Regions from separate parts of the Exiguobacterium sp. 17-1 genome, predicted to be linked through region 1. Evidence: a T-box and tRNA genes for the amino acid it is inferred to sense, from the RefSeq annotation. Region 1 holds a T-box; the other holds one or more tRNA genes.
What was found. A T-box is a leader RNA that pairs with one kind of tRNA and senses whether it is charged. The one in region 1 lies ahead of leuS (leucine--tRNA ligase), so its partner is inferred to be a tRNA-Leu.

Region 1 (10,209 bases):
AGGTCAGCATCAAGCCATCGCTGTCGTCCGCGAAGAAAATCAAATCAATGACTTGATTGCACTCGGAGCATCTGAAGTACGCCTCGGCGATCTAACGAAAGATGTCACGGATGTCGTAAAAGATGCCGATGTCGTTATTTTTGCTGCTGGTGCAGGCGGTGCTTCCGACGAATTAACACGTGCCGTCGACCAAGACGGCGCCATTAAAGTCATCGATGCGGCTAAAGCAAGTGGGATTGAGCGTTTCTTGATGCTTAGCTCAGTTGGTGCAGATCATCCGCAAGGTGAATTGAAAGTGTATTTGGAATCTAAAGGTGCGGCAGACCGTCACCTAAAAGACAGCGGTCTGGATTATACAATTGTCCGACCAGGTCCACTCAGTTATGATGAGCCGAGCGGTACGATTGAGACACAAGAACACTTCGATTCGTATGAAGGACGCGAAGTCTCGCGAGATGATATCGCGGCTCTTTTCGTCACATTGATCGATCATCCGACTCAAACACGTCAGTTCGAAGTATTAAGCGGTCCATTCCCGATTGCGGAAGCGCTGCGGAATCAATAATCAACAAAGGACGCCCTTCTAAAAGAAGCGCGTCCTTGTTCTTATTCCGGTTTAAAATCAAACAGTGCCAATTCGCCACGTGTGAGTTCCCGGTATTCGCCTGCTTCCAGTGCCGGATCAAGCGGCAATTGTCCAATCGACAATCGTTTCAAATACGTCACTTCTTTTCCGAGAGCCAGCATCATCCGTTTGACCTGATGAAACTTCCCTTCCGTGATCGTCAGCTCGAGTGTTGATGTTTCATCCGTCGCTTCCAAAATGACCAGCTTACCGGGTTTTGTTTTATACCCATCTTCAAGTGTGACCCCTTCTGCAACTTCCTCCACGTCCTCTTCTGTCAGCGTACCGATGACTTCTGCATAATACACTTTTTCGACGTGTTTTTTCGGTGACATCAACGCATGATTAAATGATCCGTCATTCGTCAACAGCAATAACCCTTCCGTATCCTTATCGAGTCGTCCGACCGGAAATGGTTTGAAATATGTTACGTCTTCAAACAACAGATCAATGACGGTTTGATCCCGCTTATCTTCTGTTGCACTGATCACACCCGGTGGTTTGTTCATCATTAAATAAATGAATTTTTGATACGTGACCGGTTCGCCGTATAACAACACTTGTTGATTTTCTGTATCGACGTGCTGTTTCGGGTCGTAAACGATTTCGCCATCGACTTGAATCGCACCCGACTTGAGTAATTGTTTTACTTCTTTTCGGGATCCTGCTCCCATGTTTGAGAGTAATTTATCTAGACGCATTTCCTCGTCCTCGTTTCATTGAAAATTTTCGTCCTAATACAGCTTCCGCTAATCCACTCCAAATGGCAAGACCTGCAAAGACGACGATACCGATTCCTGCTCCGACGATTAAAATGACGAGCGAACCGACCGTCGTAGCGGGTAGTACGACCGATAATCCCCATTTCACTAGTGCGACGCTCGCACCCATGATGGCACTAATGATCATGATCAGTGACGTCCGGCGCAAGACCGTACTGAACGGGAACTGAATCGTTTGCGTAATCCGGAAGAACATCAATCCTGTTGCGACGAGGTATCCAAGAATCGTCGCATATCCGGCACCCGTCCCGTCTCCTGTCCAGTGAATCAATGGAGCATTCAACAGATACTTCGTCAGCAAGCCTGCCAATGTCGCGACAATCGTGAAATACTGGCGGTTGATGCCTTGCAGTACCGCGGCCGTGACGGAATACAGCGCAAGGAAAAGCGCACTTGGTGCATAGCTCAACAAGTAGACCCATGCGGCCTGATCTCTCGGGAACAAGACATGGAACGTCTCTTCACTGAGCAAAATCATTCCGACGACGGCTGGAATCGTCACGAAAAAGGCCAATTGATAGATTTGCGAAATCTGTTTCCGGACTTTCCGCATATCCCCTTGTGTAAAGGATGCCGTCAAAAGTGGTGTCGCAGATAAGGATAATCCTGTCGCGACCGAAACCGGAATCAAGACAATTTTGTGACTATCTGCAATCAGATAGGCTGTTGCATTCCCGGCTGCTTCCAACGTGTAACCAATGCTTTGTAAAGCAGCATTCATCGTGTTTTGATCAATGACCTGATACAGCGGTGTCGACAAGCCGACCATGACAATCGGAATCGCATACGTCAACAATTCCTTATACAGCCCTGCTAACGGACGATCCGGCGATATCGTCGTTTGACCATCGCGTAAGGCTTTTAAACCAGGTGCGCGTTTTCGGAAATAATAAACGAGCACGACGACACTACCGATTGCCCCGATGAAGGCACTGAACGTCGCAATCGTCGCGGCCCAGGCCGCATCCGTATCAAACAGGTAAATCGCGATGCTGACACCGGCCAGTAAAAAGATGATTCGTACGATTTGTTCCAGGATTTGCGAAATCGCCGTAGGTCCCATTGATTGATACCCTTGAAAATAACCGCGCGTCATACTCATCGCCGGAATCAGAATCAAGGCAAAGCTGACGCCACGGATCGTCATCGTGACGGCATCGACATAAGAAGCCGAATCGACGTCTCCTCCGGGTATTGCCCGGTGAGCCAAATAAGGAGCCAGTAAAAATAAGGCCAGAAAGGATACTACACCGGTGATGGACATGATTTTTAATCCGGATCGGTATAACCGTTCGCTTGTGTCGTATTCCCCCATCGCATTATACTTTGCGACAAACTTCGAAACGGCTACCGGGATACCGGCTGTTGCGAGACCAATCATGATGGCATAATAATTATACGCATACGTGTAAAACATGATTCCCGTCGCTCCGACCATGAACTGAAACGGAAATAGATAAATCAGACCAAGGGCACGGGAAATGAGTGATGCACCGGACAACAACATCGTTCCACGAACGAATCCGGTATTACTGGATGAAGTTTCTTGCTTTTTGCTCACAGTCGACATGGATAACCTTCCTCGCACTTTCTATTTTTCTTGACTCGATAAACGTCTCAATATACAAGTTCTCTCTTGCACAATTGCAAATCATTATACCGCTCAGCTTCCATAAAAGAAAGAGACGGTTTGTTTACAGTACAAACTTCTGCTAAAGTGAAACAAGCAGAATCCAACAAATGAGGTGACCACATGTATGATGTAATCGTAATCGGAGGCGGCCCCAGCGGCTTAATGGCAACACTCGCCTCGTTACAAGCAGGTGCTAAGACGCTTTTGCTCGATAAAGGAAGTAAACTCGGACGAAAATTAGCGATTTCAGGTGGCGGTCGGTGTAATGTCACAAACCGCAAACCACTGGAAGAGCTTGTTCAATCGATTCCCGGAAATGGCCGTTTTCTCTACAGCGCCTTTTCACAGTTCAATAACGAATCCATCATTGAACTGTTCGAAGGGTTCGGTGTCGCATTAAAAGAAGAGGACAATGGACGGATGTTCCCGGTTTCCGATAAGGCCGCCGATGTCGTTCGTGTGTTGATTGATCAAATTCGTCAACACGGCGCCGAAATCCAAATCAATGCGGAAGTTGCAACCCTTGACTTTCACCCGGACGGTTCGTTCGCAGCCGTCTTGCTTGCTGACGGAACCCGTCTTGAAGCCAAAAGTTGTGTCGTCGCGGTTGGTGGACAATCGGTTCCACACACTGGTTCAACCGGTGACGGTTATCCTTGGGCACGTAAAGCCGGCCATACGATCACGGACCTCTTTCCGACCGAAGTTCCGATTTTACTGAATGATACGTTTATCCAAGAAAAGACACTACAAGGTCTTTCGTTACGTGACGTCGCCTTAACGGTCCACGGTAAAAAAGACAAACCGATTAAAACGCATACCGGTGACCTCTTGTTCACACATTTTGGTTTAAGTGGTCCGATTGCGTTACGGTGCAGTCAGTACACGATTAAGGAAAGAAAACGGTCAGGCGAACGTGTCGTCCATCTCTCCATTGATTTATTCCCGGACGAATCGATTGGTGCCTTGACGGAACGGTTCCAAGCCGCCCTTGCCGCTAATCCGAAAAAGACAGTCCGTAATGCGTTAAAAGGATTTGTTCCGGAACGATTACTCGATCTGTTATTTGCCCGAATCGGTTTTGGTGATGAAGTGTGCACGCAAATTAAAAAACAAGACTTCACCCAATTGTTAGCAACGCTCAAACGATTCCCGCTTCAAGCAGTGGGAACACTCGACTTTGATAAAGCATTTGTCACCGGTGGCGGCGTTTCGATTAAGGAAATTCAACCTAAAACGATGATGTCGAAAAAAGCAGACGGTCTCTTTTTCGCCGGCGAAATCCTCGACATTCACGGCTATACAGGTGGTTACAATATCACAGCCGCTTTCGTGACCGGACATTGTGCCGGAACGAATGCTGCCCTGACCGCATTATGACAAAAAGGCTAGTTCCACACGGAGCTAGCCTTTTAGTCGATAGGTGTAAACGAACGACTCGAGAATTTATCCGTTTGGATGAGTGCAAACAACTCATTATCCTGAACAAATATCCCTTCTGCCCCGTACACTTTTGGACTCGCTGATTCCCCTGTGATGGTCACATCATTCGTGTCAATCGAATACAGGAATAACGTTTCCGAATCCAGTGTATAAATCCGCCCTTGCCGCTCGGCAAGACCGATCGGACGGAAGTTTTCCGCGAACGCTTTTTTCGCATCACTGCGCATACCACTGGCCGTGTCGATCCGCTTTCGTGCCACGATCGTCAAATACGGTGGTTTTTGTTTTTTCTTCAAGGCCCGTTTTTCCTTCGCAGTCGCATCTTTATCAATCTTGATTTCATCTTGTTTCGTCGTAAAATACGTCAGTTCACTTCGCGCTAACGAGCGAATGTGATTGATCGTGTAAAATTGTTTTTTCTTGGCGTCATAGCCAAGTCCGTGGAAACTGTCGCGGATTGTCGTACCTGCTACCCGTTCTCGTTTGTCTTCTTTCCAGACACCCTCTTCCCGTTTAACTGTCACGAGAATTTGATTGGATGTCAATAAAGCGACGGTCTCACCGTCAACGAGCGTCATCCCGTCAACACCCGACAGCATCAACTTGCCTTCATCTTCGATTTGGAACGAAGCGTTGATCCGTTCTCCGGTCCCGCTGATTTCAAAAAAGTGATAGTCTTCCGTTACGACAAGATAAGAACCAATCGAATCATCGTACAACATCTGTTGGACATTCTTGATCAACGGCTCTTCCGGATTCGGAATCGAGGACGGTGTTTTCGGTGGTACTTGTTTAACAGCTGCTTGGTGTTTCGATTGTGTCTCGATTTTTGCAAACGTCTCTTTGATTTGTGCGACGGTCTCGGGTCTTGAAAAGACGAGGGACACACAAAGGATCAGACCGGAGACGACGGCAAAAATCGTTGTATAGACTATATAAGTTCGTTTCATTTACACAAATCGCCTTTCTGTCTCGGTTTCTGATTCAGTTTAGCAGAAGGCGCCCTAAAAAAAAAGCGGACTTACGACGGAGATAAACGAAAACCCCTCCATCTGATTAAATCAGATGAGGGGTTTTGCCTTAGTTTGCTACGATATTGATCAGTTTTTTCGGAACGACGATGACTTTCCGAACCGTTTTATCGCCAATCCACTCTTGTGTTTTTTCATCTGCAAACGCAAGGGCTTCAATTTCTTCTTTCGTTGCGTCGATGCTGATGACAAGCTTCGAACGGACCTTGCCGTTGACTTGAATGACGAATTCCATCGTATCACTGACGAGTTTCGTTTCATCGAATGTCGGCCATGCCGCATATGTCAATGTGTCGTCAAAGCCAAGTTGTTCCCATAACTCTTCCCCTAAGTGCGGAGCAACAGGCGTCAATAACTGAATGAATCCGCGAAGGAAATGACGCGGTAAGACCGGTTGTTTGTTTGCTTCGTTGACGAAGACCATCAACTGCGAAATGCCGGTGTTGAACTGAATATTCGTGAAGTCTTCCGTTACCTTCTTGACAGTCTGGTGGTAGACACGTTCAAAGTCGGCATCGACTGTCGTCACGTCCTGAATGTCCGCTGTGCGTTCGAACAAACGCCAGACGCGGTCAAGGAAACGACGGGCTCCGTCAAGACCGTTCTCCGACCAGGACACTGAGGCGTCAAGTGGTCCCATGAACATCTCGTACAAGCGAAGCGTATCCGCACCGTGCGACTTGACGATTTCATCCGGGTTGATGACGTTTCCGCGTGATTTCGACATTTTTTCATTGTTTTCTCCGAGAATCATCCCTTGGTTGTATAACTTTTGGAATGGTTCTTTCGTCGGTACGACACCGACATCATACAAGACTTTGTGCCAGAAACGGGCATACAGTAAATGAAGAACAGCATGCTCAGCTCCTCCGATATAAATATCAACCGGGAGCCAGTATTTCAATTTTTCCGGATCTGCAATCGCTTCTTCATTATGCGGATCAATGAAGCGAAGATAATACCAGCAGCTGCCGCCCCATTGTGGCATTGTGTTCGTCTCACGACGTCCTTTAAGTCCCGTGACAGGATCCGTATAATCAAGCCAGTCTTCTGCAAGGGCGAGTGGAGATTCACCTGTTCCGGACGGCTTGATTTCAGGAATCATCGGCAATTCAAGTGGAAGTTCAGATTTATCCAACGTCTTCATCGTTCCGTCTTCCAAGTGGACGACCGGAATCGGCTCACCCCAGTACCGTTGACGACTGAATAACCAGTCACGCAACCGGAATGTGATTTTTTTGCGTCCGACTTGATTTGTTTCAAGTTCTGCAATAATCGTCTCAATCGCTTCTTGTTTTGAAAGCCCGTCGAGCATCTGTGAATTCACGTGCTCGCCTTCTCCTGTATAAGCCGCTTCGTCGACGTTACCGCCTTTTACGACTTCGATAATCGGAAGGTCAAACTGTTTCGCAAATTCATGATCCCGCTCGTCATGTGCCGGTACGGCCATGATCGCGCCTGTCCCGTATGTTGATAACACATAATCGGCAATCCAGATCGGAAGACGTTCGCCGGAAATCGGATTGACGGCAAAGGCTCCCGTAAAGACACCTGTTTTTTCTTTGGCAAGATCCGTCCGTTCCAAGTCCGATTTCGTCTGAACAGAAGCGATGTAGGTTTTGACGGCTTCTTCGTGATCAGCTGTCGTGATGTCCGCAACGAATGGATGCTCCGGTGCAAGGACAAGGTAGGTTGCGCCGAACACTGTATCCGGACGTGTCGTAAAGACTGTCACTTGTTTTTTATGACCATCAATCGTAAAGTCAATTTCCGCACCTTCCGATTTTCCGATCCAGTTCCGTTGCATCTCCTTCACCGATTCCGGCCAGTCAAGATCATCTAAATCTTCGAGTAAACGGTCCGCGTATTCCGTAATTTTCAAGACCCACTGCCGCATCGGGACACGGACGACGGGATGATTGCCACGCTCGGACAGTCCGTCAATGACTTCCTCGTTCGCAAGCACGGTTCCAAGCGCCGGGCACCAGTTGACGGCTACTTCGTCGACAAATGCTAATCCTTGTTCATATAACTTCGTGAAAATCCACTGCGTCCATTTGTAATATTTCGGATCCGTCGTATTGATTTCACGATCCCAATCGTAAGAGAACCCTAAGTCTTTTAACTGACGTTTAAACGTTTCGATGTTTTGCGCTGTGAATTCCCGCGGATCATTCCCTGTATCGAGGGCATACTGTTCTGCCGGGAGTCCAAACGCATCCCATCCCATCGGATGAAGGACGTTGTAACCTTGCATCCGTTTCATCCGGGCGAGGATATCGGTTGCCGTGTATCCTTCCGGGTGCCCGACATGCAGTCCTGCTCCCGATGGATAAGGAAACATGTCTAACGCATAAAATCCTTCTTTTTCCGGATCTTCTGTTGTGACGAACGCATTGTCCTGTTCCCAGCGCGCTTGCCATTTTGGTTCGATTTCACGATGATTGTACGGCATCTCTATTCCTCCTCTGAATATACAAAAAACCGGTCTCCGCCCCTAGGAATAGGGACGAAAGACCGGTTTGTCTCCCGCGGTACCACCCACGTTGTCTGCAGAAGCAGACCACTTGATTCACAGATAACGGTGTGAAGGACCGGAGTTCGCTACTTGGTTTCACGAATCATGCTCCCTGACGAGTTCACGGACGATTCCGACTGGTTTACACCGACCACCAGCTCTCTAAAACGGAATGACTCCCTTACTACTTCAGTTCGTCGCAATGGACTATCTATTTGTAAGTGTAAGCTGAACCTTCCCTTACCGTCAACGGTTGCGTAGAATTTCTCCGATTTCGGCGTGAGACGAAACCACATGATCCGCATGTTGCAAAACTTGTGCCGGCATCCGGTCGTCAAGCAAGGCGATGACTTCCATTCCCGCTTTCTTCGCACCAATCATCCCGTTTGCTGCATCTTCGATGACGATACAGGTGTCCGGTGTTTGATCAATCCGCTTTGCCGCGAGCTGAAAAACTGCCGGGTCGGGTTTCGAACGTGGTACTTCAAATCCACTCGTGTACGCATCGACCGTTAATCCATAATGCGTAATGACCTGTTTAATTTTTTCGAGTGAACTTGAGGAAGCGATCGCGATCCGGTATCCTTCTATCCGTGCCAGTTCCATCAGTTCTTTGATTCCGTCTTTTAAGCCACATTCTTCCGGTTTCGCATGTTGTTGGAATAATTCATGTTCGAGTGCCAGTAATGCTTCCGTCGAGTGAGGTAGATCGTGTTGCGCGATCAATTCTTCCCACATCTCGTCTCCTGTTTTTCCCATGAACGTCGCATACTGCGTATGATCGAGTGGGATGGATAACATCTTGAACATGTGTTGATGGACTTTAAAATATTGAATCTCACTGTCGAGGATGACACCATCCATATCAAAAATCAGACCTGTTTTTTTCATTGCTTACCCTCCTCTTATCAGCCTACCAAAAAACCTGATCATCCGCAGACGATCAGGCTGGTTCATCTAGCTAAAACCGTCTCTTGGTAGCGGTATTCCGGGAAATAGTTCGCTTCTTTATCACTTCCATACCGTTGGCACAATTGTTCATAGACATGTGGGAGAAGAATCGTTTTTCCTTGATGGTATTCAAACATCCGGTATCCTGTGTAGCGGCACTTGCTTTCAAACAGACTGTCCTGTTCCTTATATCCGCCGCCTAAATGCTGTTCGACCATACCTGCCGTCTTGGAATGTAAAATCGCCTCATACTCCAGGCGCTGATTCGGAAACAGCTTGTATTCATCCCGTTGACATCCAATTAAATGTCCGTGTGCATACTCTTGTCCAAGCAATACGAAATAACTACCGACTGCTTCCCCTCTCCACTCGGCAATCAACAGTAATGGTTCACACAGCTGTGTCGGTTGAAACAGTTGTTCAAAGTACTCAGGTGTAAAATAATAATGGGAAGAGGCATCTTTTCGGTCCATCGTTTGGTAATAAAGACGGATGAAGGTCGGCAAATCTTCTTTTGATCCTCGGCGAACCGTCAGCTCTGAAGCTAATGACTTCCGAATCATACTCCGGTTTTTTTTATGGAATGTTTGCATGATTTCCTCGATGGATGGACGAAGATCGATACTTGTCGTATGGCGAATGAATTCAGTTGTCGTCCAATCCGCTATCCGTTTTTGATTTTCCGTCAACGGATTAAAACGAATCAACTCCGAGACAATTTTGTGACGCATTGCCCATTGCCGAAAAGAACGCTTGGCATCTGCCAGTTCTTCTAACGTCAATTCACCAACAACTTCCGGACCTCCATAACCATAAGGTGTGATCATATCAAAATACTCGGTATCAAAAATTCGCCGCTTTAAGAATGGATAAAACATTTCGCCAGAAGTTCCCTGAAAATAAATCAATCCAGCAGTTTCTTCAGCACGTGCGTTCAAATGAACGTATTCATAGCTATAAAAAATATCAAGCCTCTTATTTTCGACTAGTGTGGTCCAAGTCGACCGGTCTTCAATGAAAATACATTGCCTCATCTTCTCCACCTCCGGCACACGACACGTCTAACACACTTTATTTTTTCTTTAATTTGGTTAATTAATTATTTTTTTCCTTTTAATTGAATACCCATTTCACATGTTTTTTATGCTTCAACAAAAAAAGACAGATGGCGCCATCAAACGACCGTCTCTGTCTTTCTAACTTATTTTATTGCCTTATTCGGAATC
Region 2 (7,055 bases), 560 kb from region 1:
GATAACCACCCAGGCGACTCAGGAGACGAACTGTTTTTGCGTGAACGTGATCAAGCAATGACGGATATGCAGGAAGAAATGTTATCAGACGTCGATTTAGCGTTAAAAGCAATTGAAGATGGAACGTACGGTGTATGTAAAGTATGTGGAAAAGATATTGAAATCGAACGTCTCGACATCATTCCAGAAACGTTGTTATGCATTGAAGATGCAAAAAAAGAAGAAGAAAAGGTCGGAAACGATCCGATGTCCCGTCCGAGCGAAGAAGCGGTTCTCGATCCGTCCGTCACGGCAACCGGCAAAGATATCGACGGTGCAACCGATGGATTCAGTAAAGTCGGTGAATTCGGAAACTCGGACACACCTTCAGACAAAGAAGACGGCATTGATCCGACGCGCTAAGTCAAATCATCAACACGTCCATCCAATTCAGGATGACGTGTTTTTTACTGTAATAAATTCCAAATAAAAATATCGGAAAATTTTGACTTTTTCTAAACATTTGGTACGATAGGAACGAGAAGAGATTTCGATAGGAGTAAAATGAAAGCGGATACATGAGGTAGCTTCTCGTCGATTGACCATTTTATTTGAGGGAGGAACAATCAGATGATTTATGAGATTCCAAACACGCAAGGGTCAAAGGTACAGTACAAGGATCGTTATGAAAATTTCATTAACGGAAAGTGGACGGCACCGGTCGGAGGAGAATATTTTGAAAACGTAACACCGATTACCGGGAAAGTGCTGTGTCAAGTTGCTCGTTCCGGGAAAGAAGATATTGAATTGGCACTCGACGCGGCGCATGCGGCTAAAGACGCCTGGGGTAAGACATCGGTTGCAGAACGGTCGAACATCTTAAACAAGATTGCGAATCGAATGGAAGAGAATCTGGAGATGCTCGCTTATGCGGAAACACTCGAAAACGGTAAAGCCGTACGCGAGACGCTGAATGCCGATCTTCCGCTCGCTATTGATCATTTCCGATACTTTGCAGGTGTCATCCGGGCGCAAGAAGGATCAATCGGGGAACTCGACAACGATACGGTCGCCTATCATTTCCATGAGCCGCTTGGCGTCGTCGGTCAAATCATCCCGTGGAACTTCCCGATTCTGATGGCTGTCTGGAAACTGGCACCGGCCCTTGCGGCAGGAAACTGTGTCGTCTTGAAACCGGCAGAACAAACACCAGCGAGTATTTTGTTGCTGACAGAGCTGATTGAAGATTTATTACCTCCGGGTGTGTTGAATATCGTCAACGGTTTTGGACTCGAAGCCGGAAAACCGCTCGCCTCGAGCAAGCGGATCGCTAAAATTGCCTTCACGGGTGAGACGACGACAGGACGGCTCATCATGCAGTATGCATCTCAAAATATCATCCCGGTTACACTCGAGCTCGGCGGGAAATCACCGAATATCTTCTTTGCCGACATCATGGATGCCGATGATGCCTTTTTCGATAAAGCAATTGAAGGATTGTTGATGTTTGCCTTGAACCAAGGGGAAGTTTGTACGTGTCCTTCACGTGCCTTGATTGAAGAATCGATTTACGAGCCATTCATGGAACGTGTACTCGACCGCGTCAAAGCCATCAAACTCGGAAATCCGCTGGATGGTGACGTCATGATGGGTGCCCAGGCGTCTAGTGAACAAATGGAAAAAATCTTATCGTATCTTGAAATCGGGAAATCCGAAGGGGCAGAATGTCTGATTGGCGGCGAACGTAATCACCTTGACGGTGATTTGGCGGATGGTTATTATATCCAGCCGACAATTTTCAAAGGACACAACAAAATGCGAATTTTCCAAGAAGAGATTTTTGGTCCTGTCCTATCGGTCACGACGTTTAAAACAGAAGAAGAAGCACTGCAAATTGCAAATGACACACTGTACGGCTTAGGTGCAGGGGTCTGGACGCGTGATATGAACCGGGCATACCGTTTCGGACGGGCGATTGAAGCAGGACGGGTCTGGACAAACTGTTACCACCAGTATCCGGCACACGCAGCATTCGGCGGTTACAAAATGTCAGGAATCGGTCGTGAAAACCATAAAATGATGCTCAACCATTACCAACGGACAAAAAACCTTCTCGTTAGTTACAGCCCGGATAAACTTGGTTTCTTCTAATCGAAGAAAGGATGTGGCGACATGGTCGAACGTGTACTTGCGACCGATGCCGGCTTGGAGTTGATTGAACAGCTGAAAGCAAAACACGGACCGTTGATGTTTCATCAATCGGGTGGATGTTGCGACGGCAGCTCCCCGATGTGTTTTGCGGAAGGCGATTTATTTTTAGGCGATCAAGATTTATTGATTGGTACAATCGGTGGTTGTCCGTTTTATATTCATGAGGATCAGTATGAATATTGGAAACATACACAACTGATCATTGATGTCGTCAATGGTCGAGGCGGAATGTTTTCTTTAGAAGGTGTCGAGGGAAAACGATTTTTGACACGTTCTCGCGCTTTCACGACTGAAGAATATGCAGAACTCGCGGCATCAACCAACTCATGAATCAGTAAATAGCACCTCGCTCGAATGTTTAAGGAATCACCCTTAAACATTCGAGCTGAAGGTGTTTTTTTCTGTCGTAACAAGCCGAAAGAGAGGTCACGTTTTATTTATAGGCGGCGTCACGTTATAATTGAAAGATATTTTACAAAAAAGAGGAGGGTGAAATATGACAACCTTTCAAGAGTTGACGTCAATTGAAGACGTAAGGGACTTTTATCTTCAACAATCGGCGAGTTTCATTTATATTTCCAGTCCGGGGTGTGGCGTTTGTGCCTCGCTGTTTCCGCAAATTGAACCGATTATAGCAAATCATCCCGAATTTCGGTCTGGCCATGTCGACTTGAGTACCGTCCCGGAAATTGTCGGAGAATTTTCTGTATTTACTGCGCCTTCTTTGTTGTTTTTTGTTCAAGGAAAAGAACTACATCGGGAATCCCGGATCGTTCCAATCGAACCGTTTACCCGGAAAGTCGAACAACTCAGCCGATTGGTGGCATCGATGAACTGAAAAATCCAACATCGTCAGGAGGAAACAATCATGCGCTATCCCTTTTTAGGCTGGACCGGTCAAACAATCGGTGTGACGGCCCCGTCTTCCGGAGTACCGGAAAACTTACATGCAATGCTCGAAGAAGCAACGTTGCGTCTGCAGGATCGACAAATGGCAGTTACGGTCGGACAAACGGTTCGGACGCAACATCAGGCGGAAAGTGCTCCAGCTCAAACACGAGCGGATGAATTGAATGAGATGCTGCAAAACCCGGAAATCGATGCAATCCTTCCACCTTTTGGAGGGGAACGGGCGATTGATGTATTACCGTTTTTGGATTTCGGACGAATCCCGGTAAAATGGTTGCTTGGCTATTCGGATATTAGTACGGTCCTGTTTGCCATCACAGTCAAGACGGGCATCGCGACAGCCCATGGACCGAATTTTGTTGACATGCGTAGCGAAGAATGGGATGAAACGACGACAGCCTGGCGGCGAGTGCTGGCAACGCCTGCCGGAGGGACCGTCACACAGTGGACATCTGATCTGTATCAAACCAAATGGAACCATTCAGAACGACCGGACCGTTATATGTATCATCTCGATGCGACGACAGAGTGGAAAACACTGGATCCGACACAAAAACAAGCATCCGGGCGGTTGCTTGGCGGATGTCTTGAGACAATTCGTCATCTCGTCGGGACACCGTATGGAGACGTGGCCACGTTTCAGGTAAACCAGATGAACGAAGAACCGATTCTGTGGTACTTCGAAGTATCGGAAGCAAGTGCTACCGACGTTCACCGTTCATTGATGCAGATGTATCTCGCCGGCTGGTTCGCGCAGTCATCTGGAATCGTGTTTGGACGAACGGCAGCCGGACGGACGGTTGAGGAATATTCGATCCTAGATGTCTATGAGACGTTTAAAAGACTGTTGGACATTCCGGTGTTTTATGATCTAGATATCGGACACCAGCCGCCGCAAATGACACTCGTCAATGGAGCATCAGCAACCATCACGATTCAAGGAAAAGATTCTAGATTAGACATGACGTTTGATTAATCTAGAAGAGGAGGACAAATATGGCGAGTCGGAAGTTTCAATCGTTAGCAGCGTATAAACGGGTGCACATCAATCCGGAAACACGTCGGATGACCTTACCCGAACCATTTTATGATGCGTTACAGTTAAAAGATGAACTGATGCTGGCCCAAGTCGGTCAGGTGTTGATTATCCGCAATCCGCTAGAAATGGTAACGACGGAAACGGATTTGCTGTCGGACATCGTCGATGAAGGCTTCACGGGACAAGAATTAGTTCAGGAATTTGCTTACCGAAAGGCCCAACACGAACATCGTCTGCGGCAACAAATTTTACAAGAAGAAGATGCCGAGTCTTCGGCACAATTACAAATTGATCTATAAGAGCAGATGAGGAGTGGGAAGCAATGCGAACACGAACAAAAATCGGCTTAGGCGTAATCGGTTCAGGAATGCTCGCGGCGAGTTATTATTTTTATGAAATGGCAATTGCGACCAACCCAAAACCCTTTTTATCCAATAACCGTGATCTAAGCGACGAGATGGTCCGCCTGATGCAACCCGGTCAAACATGGATCAAAGAACAGCCGCTGGAGCTGATTGAAGTAAAGGCGCATGATGGATTAACGTTGCGCGGGCATTACTTACCGCCGCTTGTTCCATCCGACCGTGTCGTCATTTTAGTGCATGGATACGGTGGAGTCGGAACAGACTTAGCCGGATTTGCATATCTGTATCATCAAGCCGGTTTCCACGTCATGATGCCGGACAACCGCGGACATGGAAAAAGTGACGGGAATTACATTGGGTTTGGTTGGCATGACCGGGAGGATTGTCTTCGGTGGACCGAGTACCTGGTGGCCCGTCTTGGACAAGAAAGTGCGATTTTCTTACATGGTGTCTCGATGGGGGGCGCGACCGTTCTGATGACAAGTGGTGAAGTTTTACCCCCGCAAATCAAAGGAATTATCTCTGATTGTGCCTATACGTCGGTCAATGCGGTCCTTGCCTATCAAATGAAACGGATGTATCGTCTGCCACATTTTCCATTTTTGACGATGACCAGCATTTTGACGAAAATGAAAGCAGGTTATTTTTTTAGTGAAGCTTCTGCACTCAAACAAGTGAAGCGGGCGACAGTTCCGATTCTGTTTTTACACGGCGGTGCGGATACGTTCGTTCCAACTTCGATGGTCTATGAATTGTATCAAGCCTGCCCGACAGAAAAAGAATTGGTCGTCATTCCGAATGCCGCCCATGCGATGGCGTATTTCGAAGATCCGGACACATATGATGCGGTCGTCGAAAAATTTGTCCGGCGGATTTTAGGCGAACCGATGGAACGCGTGTAAAAAAAATGCATGAAACCGTTGACATGAAAACCGCTATTTAGTATTCTAATAACATAAATAGAAGTCGTCGTGGCGGAACTGGTAGACGCGCTAGACTCAGAATCTAGTGGTGGCAACACCGTGGAGGTTCAAGTCCTCTCGGCGGCATTTGTAAGTGAAAATAGGAGTACTCTTCGCTAGAAGGGTGCTCTTATTTTTTTGTGAAAAAAACTTTTGATTCATGACCTTAACAAGTTTGTTCGTAAAATTTGAATTTTTCTGATAAAATATGTGTTAAGGAAAAGATTTTAAGGAAATTACAAGGGAGAAGGCATTTGTCTTCAAGAGAGGAGTAACAACATGAAAAAGCATTTATCGGTTTTATTTTTACTGCTCAGCTGTTTAATGGTATTGAGTGCGTGCAGTATCGGATCACAAGATGAGGTCTCGAAGGACAAGACGTACAAGGTCGGAATCGATGTCACGTATCCACCGTTTGAATATAAAGACGGGGACACATACAAGGGAATCGATATCGATCTCATCAAAGCCATTGCAAAGGATCAAGGGTTTAAAATCAAGTTTGAAGCAATGGACTTCAGCGGAATCATTCCAGCTCTTCAAGCGAACCAGTTGGATGTTGCAATTGCCGGTATGAGTATCACACCGGAACGGAAAAAAGTCGTGACGTTCTCAGATCCTTACTTCAAAGCCGGATTGATTTTAGTCGTCAAAGATGACAACAATAAAATTAAATCGGTCGATGATTTGAAAGGACAGAAAGTAGCTGTCAAAAAGGGAACGACAGGTGCAAAATATGCGACGGACAATGCAGATAAACTCGGTATCACAGTTACGCAATTCAATGACAGTCCAGCGATGTTCCAAGAAGTCAAAAACGGAAATGCTGCGGCATTGATTGAAGATTATCCGGTCATCTCGTATGCGAACAAACAACAAAATCTTGGTCTGAAGCTCGTCGGAGACCGTTTGAATGGTGATAATTACGGAATCGCCGTCTTAAAAGGTGAAAACGAAGAGCTGATGAAAAAAATCAACAAAGGATTGGCTAACCTGAAAGAAAGCGGCGAGTACGATAAGATCGTCGATACGTATTTGAAATAAGCCATTTGAACGAATGACAAGGGAGTTGAGTCACTGATGGAAGTCGCAAAAACGGCGTTTCCGTTTTTCCTCGAAGGGTTACAGATTACCCTTTATATCTTTATCATCGCGGTCATCGTCGGATTTTTAATCGGCTTGATCGTCGCATTGATGCGTTTATCACCACTAAAGATTTTAAACGGTATTGCCATCGTCTACATTGATGTTATTCGGGGAACCCCGTTTATTGTCCAATTGTTCTTTATTTATTTTGGACTCAATTCACTCGAGTGGTTGTCCATGGACCGGATGTATGCCGGAATTCTGACCGTTGCGATCAACGCCGGAGCCTATTTCGCTGAAATTATCCGGGCAGGGATTCAATCGATTGATAAAGGTCAAACCGAAGCTTCGCGATCACTCGGGATGACGGGACGTCAAACAATGACGCAAATCATTTTGCCGCAAGCATTCCGCCGAATGTTGCCAACGATTACAAATCAATCGATCATCAGCTTAAAAGATACATCGTTACTCTCGATCATCGGGATTGCGGATTTGACGCAA

Region 2: it has a tRNA-Leu gene. The T-box ahead of leuS (leucine--tRNA ligase) is inferred to sense a tRNA for this amino acid. The anticodon was not compared.

The regions. Positions count from the first base shown of each region.
Region 1 covers NZ_JALIGJ010000001.1:523,274-533,482, reverse strand. Annotated here, with positions in the region: gene MUN34_RS02595 (SDR family oxidoreductase) at 1-565, shown strand, start outside; gene MUN34_RS02590 (pseudouridine synthase) at 607-1,326, opposite strand; gene MUN34_RS02585 (putative polysaccharide biosynthesis protein) at 1,313-2,977, opposite strand; gene MUN34_RS02580 (BaiN/RdsA family NAD(P)/FAD-dependent oxidoreductase) at 3,161-4,420, shown strand; gene MUN34_RS02575 (hypothetical protein) at 4,453-5,433, opposite strand; gene leuS (leucine--tRNA ligase) at 5,564-7,969, opposite strand; T-box leader at 8,017-8,239, opposite strand; gene MUN34_RS02565 (HAD family hydrolase) at 8,279-8,923, opposite strand; gene MUN34_RS02560 (peptidoglycan bridge formation glycyltransferase FemA/FemB family protein) at 8,986-10,017, opposite strand; gene MUN34_RS02555 (MDR family MFS transporter) at 10,185-10,209, opposite strand, start outside.
Region 2 covers NZ_JALIGJ010000001.1:1,089,493-1,096,547, forward strand. Annotated here, with positions in the region: gene MUN34_RS05345 (TraR/DksA C4-type zinc finger protein) at 1-402, shown strand, start outside; gene adh (aldehyde dehydrogenase) at 610-2,130, shown strand; gene MUN34_RS05355 (DUF779 domain-containing protein) at 2,152-2,520, shown strand; gene MUN34_RS05360 (thioredoxin family protein) at 2,687-3,028, shown strand; gene MUN34_RS05365 (S66 family peptidase) at 3,059-4,075, shown strand; gene MUN34_RS05370 (hypothetical protein) at 4,096-4,437, shown strand; gene MUN34_RS05375 (alpha/beta hydrolase) at 4,461-5,405, shown strand; tRNA gene MUN34_RS05380 (tRNA-Leu) at 5,469-5,552, shown strand; gene MUN34_RS05385 (transporter substrate-binding domain-containing protein) at 5,790-6,509, shown strand; gene MUN34_RS05390 (amino acid ABC transporter permease) at 6,546-7,055, shown strand, end outside.